Regions from separate parts of the Neobacillus sp. MER 74 genome, predicted to be linked through region 1. Evidence: riboswitches for the same ligand, from Rfam matches in the RefSeq annotation. Region 1 holds a riboswitch; each other region holds the start of a gene.

Region 1 (5,886 bases):
CTAGGCAGCTCCTTTCTAATAAAAGTTTAGGAGGAATAAACAATGACAAACCAAACAGAAAAAGTCATTAAAGGCGGTAGCTTTTTAATAGAGGATATTTCATATGACCGACTTTTTACACCAGAGGACTTTACCGACGAACATTTAATGATTGCGAAAACGGCAGAAGACTTTGTGGAAAAAGAAGTGGTGCCGCAGTTGGAACATTTAGAAAATCATGAGTTTGATCGTACGGTAAAGCTCCTTAAAAAAGCAGGCCAATTGGGCCTTTTAGCGGTAGATGTACCTGAGGAATATGACGGATTAGCCTTAGATAAGATTACCTCTTCTCTTTTGACCGAGAAAATGGCTGGAGGCGGCGGATTCTCCCTTTCACACGGTGCACACGTCGGAATTGGCTCGCTGCCAATCGTGTTATTCGGAAACGAGGACCAAAAACGCAGATATTTACCTGCACTTGCATCAGGCGAAAAACTTGCAGCTTATGCCCTAACAGAACCAGGTTCAGGTTCGGATGCCCTTGGCGCCAGAACAACAGCGAAATTAAATGCTGCAGGTACACATTATATCCTAAACGGGGAAAAACAATGGATTACCAATGCTGGCTTTGCCGATGTATTCGTCGTGTATGCCAAAATCGATGGCGAGCAATTTACTGCTTTTATCGTTGATAGAGATCTCCCAGGTGTTTCTACTGGGGCAGAAGAGAAAAAGATGGGGATCAAGAGTTCTTCTACTCGAACACTTATTTTAGAAGATGTGCCTGTTCCTGTTGAAAACTTATTAGGTGAAATTGGTAAAGGTCACGTCATTGCTTTTAATATCCTAAATATTGGCCGATATAAGCTAGCGGTCGGAAGTGTTGGCGGCTCTAAAAAAGCATTCGAACTCACTGTTAAGTATGCAAATGGCCGTCAGCAATTCAAAACACCGATTTCCCAATTCAATTTAACAAAAGAAAAGTTCGGTACGCTAGCCTCTGAAATTTATGCGGCCGAAAGCTCTGTTTATCGTACGATTGGCCTGTACGAAGATAATCAAGGCAAGCTGACAACTGAGCAAGAAAAGGACATTAAATTAGTGGCGAATTCGATTGCCGAATATGCGATTGAATGTTCACTGAATAAATTCTTCGCCAGTGAAGTATTAGCCCATGTAACAGATGAAGGCGTTCAAATACATGGTGGATATGGCTTCATGCAGGAATATCCAATTGAAAGAGCCTATCGTGATGCACGGATCCAGCGTATTTTTGAAGGCACCAATGAAATTAACCGCTTGCTGGTGCCAGGCACCTTATTGAAAAAAGCCTTTAAGGGTGAGCTGCCATTATTCCAAAAAGCGATGGCTCTGCAAGAGGAATTAATGATGCTAATGCCAGAAGAGCCTGGTGACGAGCCGCTTGCACAAGAAAAATATCTAGTGAGAAATGCAAAGAAAATCGCTCTATTAGCAGCCGGTTTAGCGGCCCAAAAATTCGGCAAAGCACTTGAAAAAGAGCAAGAAGTGTTAGCCAATATCGCTGACCTTATTTCTAACGTGTATGCCATGGAATCTGTTGTGTTACGAACTGAGAAGGCAATTGCGAAAACGGGATTAGAGAAGAACAAGCAAAAGCTTCTGTATACACAAATCTATTGCCAAGAAGCTTTCAATCAACTTGAAGCGATTGCAAAAGAAACATTAGTTGCAGTTGAACAAGGTGATACACTACGGATGATGTTATCGTCGCTTCGTAAATTTACGCGTCATACCCCGATTAATGTGATAGCGAAAAAACGTGAAGCAGCCGATGTTATCATTGAAGCCGAGCGCTATATCGTTTAATGAAAATAGGCTCCCTTTCGATTAGAAAGGGAGCCTAAATTTTTATAGTAGAATAGGAAGGAATTTTGAAAAATTAGTCGAATTTTTTAAATTAGTACATTTTTTTTGCATTAGGATTTTGAAAAACGTTATGATAATATTCAAGTGACGTTAAGATTTTTACGGGAAAGGGCGGTGAAATGAATGTCACTGACTTTTTATTGGTATCCGAAATGCGGCACCTGTCGAAACGCGAAGAAATGGCTGGATGCCCATCATCTTTCCTATGAAGAAGTACATATTGTGGAACATCCTCCAAATTGTGAGGTGTTGCAGGATCTTTATCAAAAAAGCGGACTGGAATTAAAGAAATTCTTTAATACAAGTGGTATGAAATACCGTGAATTAGGTATAAAGGATAAAATGAAGTCTGCAACAGAGGAAGAACTGCTCGAATTACTTGCTTCCGATGGCATGTTAATCAAACGCCCAATTTTAACGGATGGCGAGCGTGTCACCGTAGGCTTTAAAGAAGAAGAGTTTGAAAAAATGTGGCGATAAGCCGGCTCTTCATCACAATGGGAATCGATTTATTTCGATGATAGATTTTTAGAAAAAACAATGGAGGGATTTAGCGATGAGTACACCAAAAGAATTACGTTATTCAGAGGAACATGAATGGGTTAAGGTTGAAGGAGAAAAAGTTCGTGTCGGGATTACTGCTTTTGCACAGCATGAACTAGGAGATATTGTTTTTGTTGAGCTTCCAGAAGTGGGCGATGAAGTAACTGCCGACGAACCATTTGGTAGCGTAGAGTCTGTAAAAACTGTATCTGAGCTTTATGCACCTGTCAGCGGTAAAGTCGTGGAAGTGAATGAAGATTTAAGCGACAGCCCTGAATTTGTTAACGAATCACCATACGAAAAGGCATGGATGATTGTGATTGAACTATCTGACAGCAGCGAACTTGATAAGCTTATGACTGCTGAACAATATGAAGAAATGATCAAAGAAGACTAAAAAATAGGGAAAGGCACCTTGTCAAGGTGCTTTTTCTCTTAAATTCCCACTTTTTCTTCTACTATTTTTGGGAAATCTATAATAAATATATTGAAGAGGGTGGGAGCGTGGCATTAAAGCAGCAAAGGATAGACGTAACCGATCGGGTTATTGGCAAAATGAAAAATGGAGAAATGGAATTGTTTCTTGATAATACGCCAATTGGAAAAATGAAATTGACAGATCACATGCAGGTGGAATTAGAGTATCATTTTGAAGTGGAACAGCAGAAGATTTATCAACACCTGACGACAACTGAAGGGTCGGATGCTAAGTATACTGATTGTGATGAGGGCGGCTGGTGCTAGCTGAGTAACTTGGGTCTATAGTCACAAGCCTATTTTTTCAAAAGACAATAATGATATGGTTAACATAGTCAGAAGAAGGCACACGTAATCAATATTTTAGAATATGTTAACATAAAACAACTTCTAATACAGGTGATGGATGATGAATGATTCGTATGTTGACAAAGTTCTTATTGTCGAAGGAAAGTCGGATAAAAATAAGGTAAAAAAAATCGTGAAGGAACCAGTTGAAATCATTTGTACAAATGGGACCATCAGTATTACAAAATTAGATGAATTGATTGATTTCCTTGAAGATAAGGATGTCTATATTCTTGTCGATGCTGACTTCTCCGGTGAGAAACTTCGCAAGCAATTAAAACGCGAGTTACCCCAAGCCGAACATTTATATATCGACCGAATGTATCGTGAGGTAGCGACCGCACCAGTTCACCACTTAGCCACCGTACTATTAGGTGCAAATATTGATGTGCATACTGAATTTTTAGAAATGGGTTAAACGATAAATGAACGAATGGAATCGAATAGAATTATCTTCCTTTATTGAAGGGAAGGCAACTGGATTAGTGTATTTCTATACACCAATGTGCGGGACCTGTCAGGTAGCTTCAAAAATGCTCCAGGTCATCGAGGAACTAGTAAAGGTAGATATGGGTAAAATGAACCTAAACTTCTATCCAGACCTTGCTAGGGAATATGAAATTGAAAGTGTTCCTTGCCTGTTATTGGTCGAGGCTGGAGAAGTAAAAGAAACACTCTACGCCTTCCACTCCGTACCTTTTTTACTTGATAAAATAAAACAACAGATATTATAAGAGCAGATGCACATGTGCATCTGTTTTTTTAATGAATCCCAACCTTACGGACAAACCTCGTTGAAAAACCAAGGAAATTCCGATTTCCGACATATTTCTCAGGAAATTCTCTCACCACTGCCCTGCCAAGTAGATAATTGTCGACCAATTTAAAGAGGAATTCTGGCCTATGTCTTGTATAGTAAGTATAAGAGCGTAGACCGGAGTGATGGAAGATGATAGAGGTATTGAAAACCTTTCAATTAGCAATCAAGCAGCAAGGGCATTTACTGCCGTTACTTGAGCATATCCATACAAGAGTGAATTTAATTTGTGAACAAAATACCTATCAAATCTTCATGAAGGATAGGGAAATTTTCATCCTCCATGATAGCAAAGAGACTCAAACAATACCTGAGATTCGTGGGGATCTTTATGCGATGAGACAGCTGCTTACAGGGGAGGAAAGGTTGCGGACGCTTGAAAGAAACGGTCAATTAAGTATTTCTGCTCCTATCCGCACAACCTTATTACTAGAGTCTATCTTCTATTTAACAAAAACGCAGGATCATATCGCGAAAATTACAAATTTTTAATCAAACCTATTGACTCGGAATTAAAATTTAGATAACATTATAACTAGAATATTTAACCAATTATTACAATTTCATCAATACATTCTTATCGAGAGCGGCGGAGGGATTGGCCCTTTGATGCCCAGCAACCGGTTTACTACACATAATAACACGGTGCTAAATCCAGCAGAGCAATCAGCTCTGGAAGATGAGAAGTGTGAAGCCCCTCTTCTCTGAAGCAGGGGTTTTTGTATGGTGAGTTATCAAAAAAAGGAGGAAGCAAGATGAGTGAAAATCAAAAGAAATATCGTTTTGAAACATTAAGTGTCCATGGCGGATTAACTCCAGATCCGGTAACAGGGGCCCGCGCTGTTCCGATTTACCAAAACAATGCATATCAATTTAAAAATACTGAGCATGCTGCAAACTTATTTAGCTTAGCAGAATCTGGATACATATACACACGAATACACAACCCAACGACCACTGTATTCGAAGAAAGAGTCGCATTATTAGAAGGCGGTGTTGGTGCTTTAGCAGTGGCGAGCGGAATGGCCGCTATTACTCTTGCCATTTTAAATATTGCTGAGGCTGGCGATGAAATTGTTTCGGCTTCCAATCTCTATGGAGGCACCTATAATTTATTTGCAGTGACCCTTCCGAAATATGGAATTAACGTGAAATTTGTAGATCCAGAAAATCCAGAAAACTTCCGCCAAGCGATCACTGCCAAAACAAAAGCAGTCTTTGCGGAAACAATTGGTAATCCAAGCCTGCGCATCCTTGATATTGAAAAAGTAGCAGAAATTGCCCATGAAGCAGGTGTACCACTAATCGTTGACAATACTTTTGCCACTCCATACCTTTGCCGCCCAATTGAACATGGAGCAGATATTGTCATTCATTCCGCTACTAAGTGGTTATTAGGGAACGGAACGACAACGGGCGGAATTATTGTTGATGGCGGTAAATTCGATTGGAATTCTCCAAGATTCCCAGGCTTTACAACACCAGACGCAAGCTACCATGATTTGGTTTATGCAGAAGCCCTAGGCGCGGTGGCTTATATTATCAAAGCACGTGTCCAATTGCTTCGTGATCTAGGGCCGGCATTAAGTCCGCAAAATTCCTTCCAGTTTGTCCTTGGGCTTGAAACTCTGCATGTCCGGATGAAGGAGCATGTCGTAAATACTAAAGAAGTCGTCGATTACTTAACTAACCATCCTGCCGTAGAATGGGTTTCCTATCCTGGTCATCCATCCCATCCTGATTATGAACTAGCTAAAAAGTATCTACCAAAAGGTGCCGGTTCGATGGTGGTATTCGGAATTAAAGGCGGAAAA
Region 2 (5,886 bases), on a different contig from region 1:
GACCATGCGATAGGATATCTAGAATTTTAGATGGGGTATGAACTAACCCTAAACACGGCGATGAAAGAATCACTCCAGCGACATTCAGCTTCTCTTCCTGTAAGAGCCGGATTGAAATTAATCCTCCCATACTGTGACCAAGTAAGAAAACTGGTAAATTATAGCGGTAGGCTGCCTGAATCCAATCCTTTACTTCAAAGATATAATCATCGAAGGAATGAATATGACCGCGGTTTGCCCTTGTTGTCATCCCCTGGCCCGGAAGGTCTGCCATAATCACATGAAATCCGGCAGAACGCCACATTTCGATTAGCCAGCCATAACGGCGGTGATGCTCCATCGCACCATGGACCATCACAATTACTGCCTTGGCTTCCCCTTCTGCTTCCCACTTCCACATAAAATTCCTCCCTAGAGTAGTTTTAACCAATTAGTGAATGAATTCCAATGCACAAAACTTCACTAATTTAAAAAAGACGAATTATTTTTAAATGCCTCCTACTTCCGCTAAAATAATATCATCATGGAAAAGGAGCGAGAAAAATGATCTATCCTTATAAAGATAAGTATCCTCACATAGCGGATAATGCTTTTATTGCCGACTATGTGACAATTACTGGTGATGTTGTAATTGGCGATGAATCAAGTGTCTGGTTTAATACTGTCATTAGAGGGGATGTCGCCCCAACCATCATCGGTAAGAAAGTAAATATCCAAGATAATTCTATATTACACCAAAGTCCCAATAACCCGCTAATTTTAGAGGATGAAGTGACTATTGGACACCAGGTAATTTTACACAGTTGCATCATTAGAAAAAAAGCACTCATCGGAATGGGATCGATTATCCTTGATAATGCTGAAATTGGTGAAGGTGCATTTATTGGTGCTGGCAGTCTGGTTCCCCAAGGGAAAAAGATCCCGCCTAATACCTTAGCATTTGGCAGACCCGCAAAAGTTATTAGAGAATTAACACCTGAAGACATTCAAGATATGGTAAGAATCTCTAGAGAATATGCAGAAAAGGGACAATATTATAAGTCCATTCAACCATAATAATAAAGCGCAAGCGCCCTGGTCAGCGGCGTATGGCCTCCTCGAAAGAGCTAACGCTCTTTCTTCGTGCGATGCTTATGCTGCCGAAGCCTTCCTTGTGGAGCGCTCCAACTGAGATAAAGGAATCACGAAGAGCGATAGCGCATTCGTGCTTGACTTATCGTAGGGAGGAGAGCGAAGGACACTAGCCGCTAGGGTGCTGGAGCTAGACAGTAATCTAAGTTCAAAAACTTATACTTTCTTATCATTAAATAAAAGCACCCAAGAACACTTGGGTGCTTTTATTCATTAATTTTTCGATGATTGCAATGCTTTTTCTAAAGAATAGTCCCGTTGAAATGAATAGACATCTTCCACATACACTTGATGCCAAACCATAAACATCAGCACAGTCCAGATTTTCCTGCTGTTATCTGCTTTGCCTTGGCTATGATCTTCAAGCAATTGAAGCACATAGGTTTTATTGATCAAATGATCGGTGTTGCTTTCACGGATGATTTTTTTGGCCCAATCGTTCATTTCATTCTTCAACCAGTGACGGATTGGAACAGGGAAACCTAGTTTCTTACGATCTAGCACATGGGCAGGCACGATGCCTTCAGCGGCTTTACGCAAGATATATTTAGTCGTTCCATGAGCTGTTTTCAGGCTAGTTGGGATTTTTGACGCCACTTCGAAAACCGCTTTATCGAGGAATGGCACACGTAATTCTAATGAATGAGCCATGGTCACTCTATCCGCCTTCAATAAAATATCACCGCGCATCCAAGTATGAATATCAATATACTGCATCCGATCAACCGGATCGTAGCCCCGCGATTCGGAGTAAAGAGGCTTCGTAATATCCTTATAATCTAATCCTTCACGGTAGACATTTAATAGTTCGCGTTTCTCTTCTTCCAAAAACATTTTTGCATTACCGATATAACGATCCTCCATTGGCGTTACACCACGTTCAATAAAGCTTTTTCCTCTCATTCCTTCAGGCATCATGCCTGCAATCCCTTTTAAAAGCACTTTTCCTGCTCTAGGGATTTTATTAAATACCTCTAATGATTGCGGTTCACGATAAATATTGTAGCCGCCAAATAATTCATCCGCCCCTTCACCAGACAGAACAACGGTTACGTGCTTTCTTGCCTCACGAGCAACAAAATATAACGGAACGCAAGCAGGATCGGCAAGCGGGTCATCCATATGCCACATGATTTTTGGAATTTCATCCATGTATTCCTGAGGGGAAATCACATAACTGATATTTTCAACGCCAAGTTTCTCAGCTGTCTCTTTTGCGACATCAATTTCACTGAAACCATCATGCTCAAAGCCAACAGAGAAGGTTTTAATGGCAGGGTGAAATTCTTTAGCAATGGACGCAATGATGGAAGAATCAATCCCGCCTGATAAGAATGAACCTACTGGAACATCACTGCGCATATGCATTTTGACTGAATCAAAGAGGACATCTTTAATTTCTTTTATAAAATCAGGCTCCGCTTTTTGAACCGGTTTGAAATGTGCCTTCCAATATCTTTTAATTTCCATTGGTGAGCCAATTTTTTTTGTAAAATAATGACCTGGTTCTAATTTCTTTATTCCATCAGATAAAGTGTTTGGTTCTGGAACAAATTGATAGGTTAAATAATGCTGCAATGAATCATAATTGAGCACATCATTTTCAAGACCCAACAAAATACTCTTTTTCTCAGACGCAAAAAACGTTCTGTCACCATCTTCAAAATAAAAGAACGGTTTAATTCCAAAAGGATCACGTGCCCCATAAAGACTTTGCTCTTGTTTATCCCAGATAACGAAAGAGAACATTCCACGCAGTTTTTCAACGGCCTTTTCCTTTAAATGGCTGTAAAGAGCAATAATAACCTCTGTATCAGAACTTGTTGCAAACGTTAAACCCTCAGCTAATAGTTCTTCACGCAGCTCAACATAGTTATAAACTTCACCGTTAAAGATAATCCAGTAGCGTTCATTTTCATAGGTTAACGGTTGATGACCGCTCTCAATATCAATGATACTTAAACGTCGGAATCCAAATTGAATATGATCATCATAATAAAAACCATCATCATCTGGACCACGATGAGTGATAATATCGTTCATATTTTTAAATTGTTGTTTTTGTACTTCACTATAGTTTTGTGTTGTATCGTGTACACAACCTATAAAGCCACACATTATGTACCTCACCTCTTCTAAATATCCCTAAATAAAGGATTTAATCCAAAAAACATACTCTCTAATACTACCACTTTTTTTTGAAAAAATGCACTGTGAACAATAGGTAAATTTACTATCCCCATTTTTTACTTCTTTTGACCTGTATAAACATTTCATTTTAGTCAAATACCGATTAAATGTGCAGGTAATTAGACGTACAAATAAAAACGGGAGTTACATGTCATATGTAACCCCCTCTTTCTATTTAAATATTTGCTTGCGCTCGTAATGCTTCTACTTTATCCGTACGCTCCCAAGGCAGGTCAATATCTGTACGGCCAAAGTGACCATAGGCTGCTGTTTGTTTGTAGATTGGACGACGTAGGTCCAGCATGTTGATGATTCCAGCAGGACGGAGGTCAAAGTTTTCACTCACCAGGTCCACTAGAATATCTTCGTTTACTTTACCAGTACCAAACGTATCCACAGCGATGGAAACCGGTCGTGCTACACCAATCGCATAGGCCAGTTGAACTTCACATTTTTCAGCAAGACCAGCAGCGACAATATTTTTAGCTACATAACGAGCGGCATATGCAGCGGAACGGTCCACTTTTGTCGGATCCTTACCTGAGAAAGCACCGCCGCCATGACGAGCATAACCACCATACGTATCAACGATAATTTTACGGCCTGTTAAACCTGCATCCCCTTGAGGGCCGCCAATAACGAAACGTCCGGTTGGATTAATAAAATATTTAGTGTTTTCATCGATAAGCTCTTTTGGTACGACAGGGTTAATGACATATTCCTTCAAGTTACGTTGAATTTGCTCTAACGTTACTTCTGGGTTATGTTGAGTAGAAATAACAATGGTATCAATCCGTACCGGTTTATCATTCTCATCATATTCCACCGTTACCTGGGTTTTTCCGTCTGGTCGAAGGTATTCAAGGACATTATCTTTCCGAACTTCTGTTAATTTACGAGCAAGCTTGTGTGCAAGTGAGATTGGAAGCGGCATAAGCTCTTTCGTTTCATTACATGCAAAACCAAACATTAACCCTTGATCTCCTGCTCCAATTGCTTCAATTTGCTCATCAGACATTTGACCTTCACGAGCCTCCAAAGCTTGGTCAACACCCATCGCAATGTCTGGAGACTGTTCATCAATAGATGTTAAAACGGCACATGTCTCGGAGTCAAATCCATATTTCGCACGATCATATCCTATCCCTTTAATCGTTTCACGAACGATTTTTGGAATATCCACATATGTAGATGTTGTGATTTCCCCTGCCACTAACACTAATCCAGTTGTTACTGAAGTTTCAGCCGCAACACGAGCATTAGCATCCTTTGCTAAAATAGCATCTAAAATGGAATCAGAAATTTGGTCACAGATTTTATCTGGATGACCCTCAGTAACTGATTCAGAAGTGAACAAACGCGCGTTTCTTGACATCTGAATTCCTCCTTTATTATGAGATCACGAGGATTTTTTTCGAAGGTTACAGGTATACTTCTTAAACCTCGAGAATTTGATACGGTACTCATTCCCTTAGTATGTAATAAACAAAGGATTTTTATTAGAGACTCATTTCATAAAAGGACTTATAAAAAAACAAAAAACCTTACCATAGAGGAAAGGTTGTTTTCGGCCTTTCGCTCTTATCGTTCAAGGCATTAGCCTTGCGTCAGATTAGCACCTTCGCATTTGAAAAGGACCTTTTAAAGTGGTTCATCTTTTCATACTGCAGGTTGCTGGGTTTCATTGGGCCTGTCCCTCCACCAGCTCAGGATAAGAGAGTATCCGTTCAACTTAGAATAATATCATACTGGGTAACAATGTCAATGTATTTTTTAGAAATATCTTCCTCAAAAAATGGGAAAAATACGGTGTAAGTCATTAACCTTTTATAAAATTTTTTTATATCTTCATTTAAAGTTTTAAAATATATAAATTCAGATTAATAGGATACATTATTTCAACTAATGTGTTATACTTTTTGTATTATTAACAACATAAAACTTAGACAAAGGAAGGTCTCATTAATGAATTCTGTTGATACTCCTAATGAATTAAATCAATTGTTGAATGAAAGTCATGTTCATGTACAATTATCTGTTCCACAGTTAGTTGAAAAAGTCTTAACCCGTCATGAAGGGGGACTAACTTCTACTGGGGCAATTAGTGTCGCTACTGGTAAATATACTGGCCGATCTCCACAAGATAAATTCATTGTTGTAGAAGATTCAACGAAAAATAAAATTGAATGGGGCACGACCAATCAACCAATTTCCGAGCCGGTTTTCACAAAGCTTTATCAAAAGGTCATTAATTATTTACAACAGAAAGATGAAATCTTTGTTTTTAAAGGCTTTGCTGGTGCCGATAAAAAATCGCGTTTACCTATCAGGGTTATCAATGAATTAGCATGGCAAAATTTATTTGTACACCAGTTATTTATTCGCCCGACAGAAGAAGAGCTGCTTGAACATGATGCTGGTTTCACTGTTATTTCTGTCCCTAATTTCAAGGCAAATCCGGCAATTGATGGCACAAATTCGGAGGCCTTTATTATTGTATCATTTGAGAAAAGAATTGTTCTAATCGGTGGAACAGAATATGCAGGCGAAATGAAGAAATCTATT
Region 3 (5,886 bases), on a different contig from region 1:
AATGCACCTACAACTAAGGATGCCGCAATTGCAGATATGATTGCTACCAGTGTGTTTTGCGAAAACCAAACAAACATCGAAATAACAATCGCATTTGATAAGGAGGCGACCGATCCTACTGATAAATCAAAACCATCGACTGACAAAGAAATTGTAATCCCGATGGCGATGATCGTTACAATCGAGATGGAACGCAGGATATTGATTATATTGCTGCCTTGAATAAAGGTAGGATTGGCAGCCGAAAAGATAATAATAAGTGCAAGAATCGTAATAATCGTTCCATACTTATATAAAAATTGAAATATCTCAAATACTTTTTTGGCAGGGGCTTCCTGCTTCTTTGCTGCGATATTTGCTTCCATTCTATCTGCCCCCTGTTGAATAAAATAATAATTCTTCTTCGTTAGTTAGGCTTGTTTCAACTTCCTTAACAGACCTGCCATCATATAAAACATAGACTCGATCGGTAATCCCAATAATCTCTGAAAGTTCGGATGAAGCATAAATAATCGCTTTGCCTCGATGGGCCAACTCATTAATTAACTCAAAGATATCCTTCTTTGCTCCCACATCGACACCTTTAGTGGGTTCATCAAAAATATATAAATCCGCCTCCGCTACAAGCCATTTTCCAATCGCTACCTTCTGCTGGTTTCCTCCAGAAAGGTTTTGCACTTTTGTTTCTTCTGAAGGTGTTTTAATCCCGAGACGGCGGACCAAGTGCTTAGCGGTCTCTTTTTCCTTTTTTCGATTTAAAAAGCTAAACACCTTTGTGAAATCCCCTAAATTGGCTGCCGTTAAATTGGTTTCAACAGATTCCAATACAAGTATTCCTTCTTTTCTCCGTTCTTCCGGAACTAGAGCAATTCCCTTCTTGACTGCATCATAAGGGCTTTTTAATTTTACTGTGTGCCCATTAAGTATAATTGCTCCTGCCGTTAGCTTCTCGGAACCAAATAACGCTTTGCATAATTCTGTTTTTCCAGCACCGACCAGGCCCGCAATGCCAATGATTTCTCCTGCTTTCACATGAATATGCAAATCCTTTATTTTTCCTTGATCAGATATGCCTTTTACTTCTAGGATCGTGTTTCCAATCCGATTGTTCTTAACGGGGAACTGTTCCTCCAATTTTTGTCCCAACATATACTCCACCACTTTATCAGAGGTGGTATCTACAATCTTCTTTTTTGCAACCAATTCACCGTTCCTCATGACGGTCACTTCATCACAGATTTCAAAAATCTCTGGCAAGCGATGGGAAATAAAGATCACACCAACATCTTTTTCCTTTAAATCTCGAACAATCCTAAATAATTCGGTCGTTTCGGTATGACTCAAGGGTGCAGTCGGTTCATCTAGGATAAGAAACTTACATTGATTTGAAACAGCCCTTGCGATTAATATCATTTGTTTTTCCGCTAGTGATAACTCACTGACAAGAGTCTTCGTTGAAAGGGAAATATTCATACTCGCTAATATTTCCGCTGCTTTTTGATGAAGGTTCTTCCATTTCATCCATTGCTTTTTCCCCATGTTGTGGACGGTATCGAGCAGTAAAATATTTTCAGCCACTGTTAAATAAGGAATGAGCGCGGTATCTACCTCTTGATAAACGATTTGTATGCCTGCGTCTTGTGCATTTTTCGGAGAACGAATCTTCAGATCTTTCCCATCAAGCCGGATTTCACCGGTATAGTGATCATATGCACCGGAGAGAACCTTCATTAATGTTGATTTTCCTGCACCATTTGCCCCAATCAAGGCTTGGATTTCTCCAGTTTTCATTGAAAAATCAACTTGATTCAGTGCCTTCACTCCCGGAAATTCTATCGAGATGTTCTTCATCTCCAATATTGCGCTCATTAAATTCCACCTCCGTAAGCAAACACTCTCTTCATCTATTGAAAAAGAGAGTGTTTCTAGTTGTTAACCGAGAATTATTTATAATGGTTCTTTAAAGTCTTAATCCAATCCTCTTCAAATGCAGTCGATTGCCCCCAGCCTGGGATAATTTTTGCAAGGTTTACCATGTTTACAGGATCTTTAGACTTTTGAAGATTATCTTGTGAAACTAGTGATGCTTCTAAGTCAAAGGTCTGAGGTGTTTCTTCACCTGCAAGTTTCTTCGCAAGGATTCTCATATCCACAGCACCAATAAGTTTAGGATCGACCGCTGCTGTACTGGTCCATGCACTGCCTTTTCTTTGTATTTCTTGAAGATCCGCATTGGAAACATCAATTCCATAGATTTTTACCTCTTCACGGCCAGCTTCTTTCAGTGCACGCGCTGCACCAATTGCGAAAGCATCCCACGTAGCAAAAATGGCATCCAGTTTTCCTTTAGGATATTTATTTAACATCGCTGCAACCGCATTCTGCGTTTGAACACTTGTATCTGCAGCTGCTACACCAAAGCGTTCCACTTCTTTAAGTCCAGGATTTTTTGAAAGCACATCTTGATAAACCTTATTACGTCTAACCATGGCAGGGAAACCGTCAACCCATAGGTAGGCAATATTCGCTTTACCATTTGTATTCTTTACAAGTTGGTCGAGGGCCAATGTTGCTAACGCTTCATCATCCTGGGAAGTTAGTGTTACTCCTTCGACATTCGCTATATTTGGATTGGAGTCAAATGTAACAACACTTTTTCCTTTTTCAGCTATCTTTTTTACATCATTAACAGTCGCCTCATCATCACCATGAGAAATGATAAATCCATCATAATCTTGGTCTAACGCTTGATTAATGGCATCATGGAACTTTGCCGTGTCACCATTTGCTGTAAACACGTCTACTTTAAAGCCTAGTGCTTCTCCCTCTTCTTTAGCACCGGCTAAGAATTGAGCAGTATGATCGTCTCCGCCAATTTTACGAATAACCTTAATTTTCAGTTGGTCCCCATTCGTGAATTTTTCTGGTACACCTTCAAGTGTAACTTTTTTGCCGCTAGCTTGTTTGGTTTCTTCCCCTGATGCACAGCCAGTAAGTAAAAGTGTGGCTGCCAATGCTGATACAAGCGTACTTTTAAAGATATTTCTTTTCATGTTAAAAACTCCCCCTGTTTGATTCTTATTAATATTCCATTACTCCTATTGGAGAAGTTGGTTTTTATTAAAATAAAGGCTGTGTTAACTTGTCTGTTGATTTCCGTTCCAGGCACGAAGGTCAACATAGTGCTAAAAATCAACATTAACCTTTATCCCAGCCAAAATAAAAAACCTCTCCAGAAAAGAGAGGTTTCATCACAAGTTAAGGGACTACTCCTCTCTTATCTTTCAAAACAAAAAATTGTTTTGCAGGATTTAGCACCAATTCCAATTGGAACGGTTGCTGGGCGTCATCGGGCCAGTCCCTCTGCCACTCTTGATAAGAGAACGTAATATTCTGTTAAGTAATAAATTAGATTTTAGTCCCCTATTGACAAGTTGTCAATAGTGTTTTGAATATTTCTAATAAAGTTATTTTTCACTATCTGGCAAGGTCACTGAATATTAGCTATGACTTTTCGCAACTTTATTGATAGGATAACCCTTTAAAATTATCAGAAATTTCGGTATGATGATATTTAGAAAACCGAAATATATTTCAGAAAGAAGTGTTATTTTTAATGACTCACCAGAAACGTGCAAAACGTAATTTAATCATCATGTGGTTTGCGAACTTCTTTGTCGCTGGAAGTATGACGATGGTTATGCCGTTTATCTCGTTGTACATTGAGACATTTGGAGACTTCTCGGAAAAATATGTCCAACATTGGTCTGGAATCACATTTGGAATTACGTTTGTTTCAGCCTTCGCCTTCTCGCCGATTTGGGGTCGAATTGGCGATCGTTATGGACGAAAAAAAATCCTTATAATATCCGGTTTAGGGATGGGATTATCCATTTTCCTCATGGGGTATGTCCATTCTGTTTGGCAGCTGTTGCTCCTCCGTTTTTGCATGGGATTCTTTTCGGGATTTATTCCGATGTCGCAGGCATTTATTTCAACGCAAACACCACAGGATATTGCTGGGCGCGTGCTTGGAACCTTACAAACAGGCAGTATTACAGGATCCCTATTAGGGCCTATGCTGGGGGGAATCCTTGCAGATTCACTTGGCTATTCTACCACCTTTAAATGGACGTCCATTTCTATTTTCATTTCTGCCCTGCTTGTCATCACCACAAAGGAATTTATGATTGAAGCCAAAAAAGGAACAAAAGCCCATTATTCAAGCAGAGAAGTGGTTAGACATATTGTCCGCAATCCAGTTTTATTAACCGTGCTGCTCATCTCTTCCCTTGTCCAGGTCGCGCATTTCAGCATCCAGCCAATTTTATCATTATTCGTTAGCGACCTACATGGACCGGCAAATGTTGCCTTTTATTCAGGAATTGCCTTTTCTGCTGCCGGACTTGGCAATTTATTAATGTCACGAAATTGGGGAAAGATTGCCGATAAGTATGGTTATATTAAAATCTTAATCATTCTTCTTTTCCTAGCAGGGATCGTCTACCTGCCAGGTGCAGTGGTCACTAATTTTTGGCAGCTGGTTATCATCCGCATTGCTCTTGGAGTCACAATTGGTGGAATCATTCCTGTCAGAGTTGCCTACATTCGCCAAGAGGCACCGCTTACCATGCAAGGGGAAGTTCTCGGCTACAATACGAGTTTAAGGTTTCTAGGAAATATTATCGGACCTATGCTGGGGGGATTTATCTCCGGATACTTTGGATTCTCGGCCGTTTTTATCTGCACTAGTGCATTATTAATCCTAAGTGGAATCATCTTGTTTGTCTCCATGCATCGTCATCCGAACCTAGTTAAACACACCATTTAAAACTATAGCTACAAAAGGCCCGTATAAGGGGCCTTTTTTGTTACAACATGCGCTCATAAACTTTTAAATTAGCATAGATTGCTTCTAATACAGGAACAACAATTCCTTTGTTACGAGCAATTTCTAGTAAATGTCCTTGCAAATGATCGGCCTCAACCAAGAGGTTTTTTTCCATGTCTCTCTGCATGGAAGATTTCATTTGATAGCCCAAATTGTCAATCTGTTTCAATTGAATGGTTTCAATTTCATCAGCAATTGGCGCATTTATTCTTTTCATGATAGACACTAACTCTTTTAGCAGCTGGGAAATGACAGTACGTCCATTTTCATTATCCCGAATAGGACCAATTGGCGCTCTCATTAATGTCGTAATTCCCGACATCGTCGAGATAAATAAATATTTATGCCATAGCTCTTGATTAATATTAACGCTTAACCTAATGTCTGCTTTCGTTCCAGAAAAGCAATCTTCTATTTTTAATATTCGCTCGGATCTTTCTCCAGATCGTTCACCATACAATAACCTATGTGCTTGACTTGACTGAATAACACGTCCATCACGGTCCAATGTGGATTCAATAAAACACAAACCACCAATGATTTTCTCTTCACCAAACTCTTCTGCTAATTTATTAAAATGAACAATTCCATTTAACAATGGCAGTATGAGTGTTTCACTGCCAACGTATTGACGGAAACTATCTATCGCTCCCTCCAAATGATAGGCTTTTGTTGAAAGCAGGATGACATCAAAGGGTCCGGCTACTTCACCTGTTGTAATTGTTTTCGGCTGAAGGGTTACGTTACCATGAATGCTTTCAATTACAAGTCCCATTTCTTCTAGTTGCTTCTTTCTTCCTTCTCGAACTAGAAACGTAACATCCTCACCCTTTTCTAATAGCCTTCCACCAAAATACCCTCCTACTGCACCAGCACCAACTACTAAAATTTTCATGAAAATCCCCCCAAATGCAAATATCAATAAATTTAGTATAAGGGAAATTTTAATGGAATAAAATTACTTTTAATAGATTTATCAATGAAAAAAAAGAACC

Evidence for each region. Region 1 has a riboswitch for S-adenosylmethionine ahead of M3610_RS07770 (O-acetylhomoserine aminocarboxypropyltransferase/cysteine synthase family protein). Riboswitches for the same ligand answer to the same signal wherever they lie in the genome.
Region 2: another riboswitch for S-adenosylmethionine. It lies ahead of metK (methionine adenosyltransferase); the one in region 1 lies ahead of M3610_RS07770 (O-acetylhomoserine aminocarboxypropyltransferase/cysteine synthase family protein).
Region 3: another riboswitch for S-adenosylmethionine. It lies ahead of M3610_RS11600 (sugar ABC transporter substrate-binding protein); the one in region 1 lies ahead of M3610_RS07770 (O-acetylhomoserine aminocarboxypropyltransferase/cysteine synthase family protein).

The regions. Positions count from the first base shown of each region.
Region 1 is NZ_JAMAUV010000003.1:215,013-220,898, reverse strand. Features, by position in the region: gene M3610_RS07805 (acyl-CoA dehydrogenase family protein) at 43-1,827, shown strand; gene M3610_RS07800 (arsenate reductase family protein) at 2,011-2,367, shown strand; gene gcvH (glycine cleavage system protein GcvH) at 2,444-2,827, shown strand; gene M3610_RS07790 (YusG family protein) at 2,935-3,174, shown strand; gene M3610_RS07785 (toprim domain-containing protein) at 3,317-3,673, shown strand; gene M3610_RS07780 (thioredoxin family protein) at 3,681-3,989, shown strand; gene M3610_RS07775 (hypothetical protein) at 4,205-4,564, shown strand; SAM riboswitch class I at 4,647-4,758, shown strand; gene M3610_RS07770 (O-acetylhomoserine aminocarboxypropyltransferase/cysteine synthase family protein) at 4,828-5,886, shown strand, end outside.
Region 2 is NZ_JAMAUV010000008.1:30,481-36,366, reverse strand. Features, by position in the region: gene M3610_RS14885 (alpha/beta hydrolase) at 1-400, opposite strand, end outside; gene M3610_RS14880 (gamma carbonic anhydrase) at 544-1,056, shown strand; gene asnB (asparagine synthase (glutamine-hydrolyzing)) at 1,345-3,249, opposite strand; gene metK (methionine adenosyltransferase) at 3,497-4,696, opposite strand; SAM riboswitch class I at 4,900-5,039, opposite strand; gene pckA (phosphoenolpyruvate carboxykinase (ATP)) at 5,287-5,886, shown strand, end outside.
Region 3 is NZ_JAMAUV010000005.1:212,607-218,492, forward strand. Features, by position in the region: gene M3610_RS11590 (ABC transporter permease) at 1-365, opposite strand, end outside; gene M3610_RS11595 (sugar ABC transporter ATP-binding protein) at 367-1,869, opposite strand; gene M3610_RS11600 (sugar ABC transporter substrate-binding protein) at 1,944-3,053, opposite strand; SAM riboswitch class I at 3,275-3,382, opposite strand; gene M3610_RS11605 (MFS transporter) at 3,617-4,831, shown strand; gene M3610_RS11610 (ketopantoate reductase family protein) at 4,872-5,786, opposite strand.